2 regions of the Devosia sp. LjRoot3 genome follow, and region 2 is predicted to be linked to the other one. Evidence: predicted binding sites of a transcription regulator. Region 2 holds the regulator's gene; the other holds the start of a gene.

Region 1 (2,394 bases), on a different contig from region 2:
AGTACGGCCGAGAAGATGACGATCAAAAGCGGGGTGGCATAGGAAATCGCCGTCGCCTCGGGCAGCGGCAGGCGCGTCAGGGCGAAAAACCCCAGGCTCATCGACGCAACGCCAACGAGCCCACGCAGGATATGCCCAAAGGGCCGCTTGGTGGCAAAGGCATTGCCCAGCCGTCCCTTCCAGCCAAGATAGGCCAGAACCGGCAAAAGCGCGAAGAAGGAGCGGAAGAATACCATCTGTCCCGATGGTACCGTCTGGGTCGCCTTGAGCATGGTGGCCATGCCCACGAAGAAAAAGACCGACACCACCTTGAGCATGATGCCGCGCATGGGATTGGTCGCACGCGCGGGCGGAGCTTGGGCAGGAATTTTGTCGGGGGCGGACATGGGACGCTATCCGGGCCGGACGACCGGCCTATTTGGACTGGGTTTTTTCCAGCTTCTCTTTGGCGATCCGCGCCGTGGCGAAGGCCTTGTGCTCGGGGCCCACGGCGCTGCCGGTCTTTACGACCTTGCCGTCGGCATCATGGATTTCCCAGTGCCAGTTGGCATTGGGACCGCTGCCGCCCTTGAGGCGCAGCTTGATCTGGTAGGAAGATTGTTCGCTCATGTCTCGCCTTATGCAGCACCTGTGCCGCGGAAGAAAGCGGAAAGTGGGGCGGAAATGGCGTCCCGTTGCCCTTATCCGCCCCCACGTCAGTCTCGATGCTAACAGTCTGCTAACACCTAGACATCCGAAACACTGACTTTGACGCGCTTGCCACCAAAGGTGATGAGGTCGCGGATCGGCCCATAGGCGCCGTCGGCATAGGGATAATACCAGGCCTCGTCGGGCCCGTCGGCGGTCAGGGTCTTGATCGTATAGTAATGTGCCTCGCCCTTTCCCGGCTCCTTGCGCCGCGTTTCCGAGAGCTCCAGAATCCCGGGATGCACAGCATCGAGCGGCACGAAAATCTGTGGTTTCCGGCCCGGCTCCTCCAAGCGCAAAGCCTTGAGCGTGCTGGCGATTTCGCCATCGTCGAAAAAGATATGCACCCGTCCGGCAATCGGGCTCACAATGGAAGTCGTCTCGTCGGCGGCCACAGCAGCCTCCTTTGCATGAGGTTCATCTGACGGTGTTAACGCATGAGCAAAATCTCCGTTCACCCAACCTTGACTCTCTCGCCGCCGCATCCCTATATCCGGGCACCCTGCTAGCACTCAGCCACTTCGAGTGCTAACAGGCCCGAAATTGCATTCAGAAATGATGCCAAGAGGAAAAAATCATGGGCTTCCGTCCCCTGCATGACCGCGTGGTCGTCCGTCGCGTCGACAGTGAAGAAAAGACCAAGGGCGGGATCATCATCCCCGATACCGCCAAGGAAAAGCCCTCCGAGGGCATCATCGTTTCCGTTGGCCCCGGCGCCCGCGACGAGAATGGCAAGATCAATGCCCTCGACGTCAAGGCCGGTGATCGCGTGCTCTTCGGCAAGTGGAGCGGCACCGAGGTGAAGCTCAACGGCGAAGACCTGATCATCATGAAGGAAAGCGACATCATGGGTATCGTCGAAGCCTAATAGCTTCGCTTCCCCAGTCGTTTAACCCATTCTAAGGAGCGCCTCACATGGCCGCTAAAGAAGTAAAGTTCTCGACCGACGCCCGCGAAAAGATGCTGCGCGGCGTCAATATCCTCGCCAATGCGGTGAAGGTTACCCTCGGCCCCAAGGGTCGTAACGTCGTTATCGAAAAGTCCTTCGGCGCTCCGCGCATCACCAAGGACGGCGTCTCAGTTGCCAAGGAAATCGAACTCGAAGACAAGTTCGAAAACCTCGGCGCACAGCTGCTGCGCTCGGTCGCTTCCAAGACCAACGACATTGCCGGTGACGGCACCACCACTGCGACCGTTCTGGGCCAGGCCATCGTCGTCGAAGGCGTCAAGGCCGTCGCGGCCGGCTTCAACCCGATGGATCTGAAGCGCGGTATCGACCTCGCCGTTGCCGAAGTTGTCGGCTCGCTCAAGGCTTCGGCCAAGAAGATCACCTCTACCTCGGAAATCTCTCAGGTCGGTACGATCTCTGCCAATGGCGAAACTGCCATCGGCGAAATGATCTCCGAAGCCATGCAGAAGGTCGGCAACGAGGGTGTCATCACCGTCGAAGAAGCCAAGACCGCCGAGACCGAACTCGATGTCGTTGAAGGCATGCAGTTCGACCGTGGCTACCTCTCGCCCTATTTCGTCACCAATGCTGAAAAGATGACCGCCGTCCTCGAGGACCCGATCATCCTGCTGCACGAAAAGAAGCTCTCGAACCTGCAGGCCATCCTGCCGATCCTCGAAGCCGTCGTTCAGTCGCAGCGCCCGCTGCTGATCATTGCTGAAGACATCGAAGGCGAAGCTCTCGCCACCCTCGTCGTC
Region 2 (2,394 bases):
CCCTCGGCCGGAGCCGCAGCCCCGCCACCCTTGGCGACGCCCACCATGGCCGGCCGCAAGATGCGCTCGCCAATGGCAAAGCCTTCCTGCACCACCTGCACTACCGTGCCCTCAGGCACATTGGGGTTCGGCACTTCAAACATCGCCTGATGCTTGTTGGGGTCAAATTTCTGGCCCGCCGCCTCGATCGGCTTCACGCCATGTTTTCCGAGCAGCCGCTGCATTTCGCGCTCGGCCAGCTCCAGCCCTTCGATCAGGCTTTTCAGCGTGCCTTCCGCGGTTACCCGCGTTTCCTCGGGGATCACCAGCAGCGCGCGGCTCAGCGCATCGGTAGCGCTCAGCATGTCGCGGGCAAAGCCGGCAATGGCGTAGCTGCGCGTGTCAGCCACGTCGCGCTCGGTGCGCTTGCGCAGGTTTTCCATCTCGGCATGCGTGCGCAGCACGCGGTCCTTCAGCTCGGCATTTTCTGCAAGCAGGGCCTCGACGGGATCGACCTCCGGCGTTTCGGTGGCCGGGATTTCGGTCTCCGGCGTTTCGCCCTGGGCGGCGTTCTCGTCGCTCATCATGTTTCCATGGCCTCGGTAGTTAAAGTTTCGTCCCCGCATATCGGCCAATACGGAGCGTATTTCAATAGTTCAGCGTTTTCTCGCCATCAGTCGTGTCAGCACATTGGCGGTATAATCCACCACCGGCACGATCCGCGCATAGTTGAGCCGCGTCGGCCCGATCACGCCCAACACGCCCACCACCTTGTCATTGGCATCCTTATAGGGCGAGAGAATCACCGAAGACCCCGAGAGCGAAAACAGCTTGTTTTCCGAGCCGATGAAAATGCGCACCCCCTGCGCTTTCTCGGCATCGCCCAGCAGTTCCAGCAACCCTTCCTTGCTCTCGAGCTCATCGAAAAGCTGCCGCATGCGCTCGAGCTCATCGCTCGCCATGGCGTCATTGAGAAGGTTCGCCCGCCCCCGCACGATCACTCGTGGTGCGGTGGCCGGAGAATCCTGCACCAGCGTCGCAATCCCATCGTCGACGAGCTTTTGCGTCAGCTCATCGAGCTCCGCCCGCTGCTCCACCCGCCGCTCGTCCAGCGCCTTTCGCGCCTCGGAAAGCGTCCGCCCCACAACATAGTGCGCTAAATAATTGCTCGCCTGGCTCAGCGCCGCGGCCGTAAAACCCGGCGGCAGTTCCAGAATGCGGTTCTCCACCTGTCCATCGTCGCCGACCAGAATCGCCATGGCGCGCGAACTGTCGAGCCGCACAAATTCCACATGCCGCATCACCATGTCGGCCTTGGTGGCAATCACCAGTCCCGCCCCCTGGCTCAGCCCAGAAAGCAGCGAACTGGCTTCCGTAAGCAGGTCTTCCACCTGCCGCCGTCCCGCATGCCCCTCAATGTGCTGGGCAATGCTGCGCTTCTCGCTTTCATTGACCGCGCCGACTTCGAGCATGGAATCGACGAAAAACCGCAGCCCCTGCTGCGTCGGCTGGCGCCCGGCCGAAGTATGCGGCGCCGCAATCAGCCCCAGATCCTCAAGATCCGCCATCACATTGCGCACCGAAGCGGGCGAAAGCTCGGTCTGCAACAGCCGCGAAAGATCGCGCGATCCCACCGGCAGGCCGGTATCGAGATAGCGCTCCACCAGCCGCCTGAAAATTTCCTGGCTGCGCGAATTGAGAACGCTCAGAAATTCGTCGTGCGGATGAACCATGGTGTTTTAAATGAATTACCGGCTTTAACCTTGCTCCCTCATTTAAGCGTTCAGTGCAAGGGCGGTAAGCGGTGCAGCGCTTGTTCCGCGAGGCTAGGAAGGTTAAGAGGCGGTAAATAGCAAAACGAGACCAAAGCATGCGGCCTTCCGGACGCGCCCCTGATGCAATGCGGGCTGTCACCATCGAGCGCAACGTCGCCATGAAAGCCGAAGGCTCCTGCCTCATCGCTTTCGGCAATACCAAGGTGCTCTGCACGGCTTCGGTCGAAACCAGCCTGCCCGGCTGGCTGCGCGGCAAGGGCCAGGGCTGGGTCACGGCCGAATATGGCATGCTGCCCCGCGCCACCGGCACTCGCACGCGCCGTGAAGCCACTGCCGGCAAGCAGTCCGGCCGCACGCAAGAAATCCAGCGCCTCATCGGCCGCTCGCTCCGCGCCGTGGTCGATCTGACCGCGCTTGGCGAATCCCAGATCACCCTCGATTGCGACGTGCTCGAAGCCGATGGCGGCACCCGCACCGCCTCCATCACCGGCGCCTATGTCGCCCTCGTCGATGCCATCAAATGGCTCGAAGAGCGCAAATTGACCAAGGGTCCAGTGCTGAAAGATTCGGTCGCCGCCATTTCCTGCGGCATCTATCGCGGGGCCCCGGTGCTCGATCTCGACTATCTCGAAGACGTCGA

The links. The regulator HrcA, encoded in region 2, represses chaperone genes, less so after heat shock. The targets are predictions, from matches to a motif close to GTTAGCACTCNCNNNNNGNGAGTGCTAAC.
Region 1: a site for HrcA is predicted at 1,192-1,220, ahead of ACSQ2A_RS01070 (co-chaperone GroES). Genes of this name have one in related genera too.

The regions. Positions count from the first base shown of each region.
Region 1 is NZ_CAXUPK020000001.1:218,989-221,382, reverse strand. It holds gene ACSQ2A_RS01085 (DMT family transporter) at 1-386, opposite strand, end outside; gene ACSQ2A_RS01080 (hypothetical protein) at 415-609, opposite strand; gene ACSQ2A_RS01075 (DUF427 domain-containing protein) at 726-1,082, opposite strand; gene ACSQ2A_RS01070 (co-chaperone GroES) at 1,265-1,555, shown strand; gene groL (chaperonin GroEL) at 1,603-2,394, shown strand, end outside.
Region 2 is NZ_CAXUPK020000004.1:179,480-181,873, reverse strand. It holds gene grpE (nucleotide exchange factor GrpE) at 1-566, opposite strand, end outside; gene hrcA (heat-inducible transcriptional repressor HrcA) at 636-1,712, opposite strand; gene rph (ribonuclease PH) at 1,850-2,394, shown strand, end outside.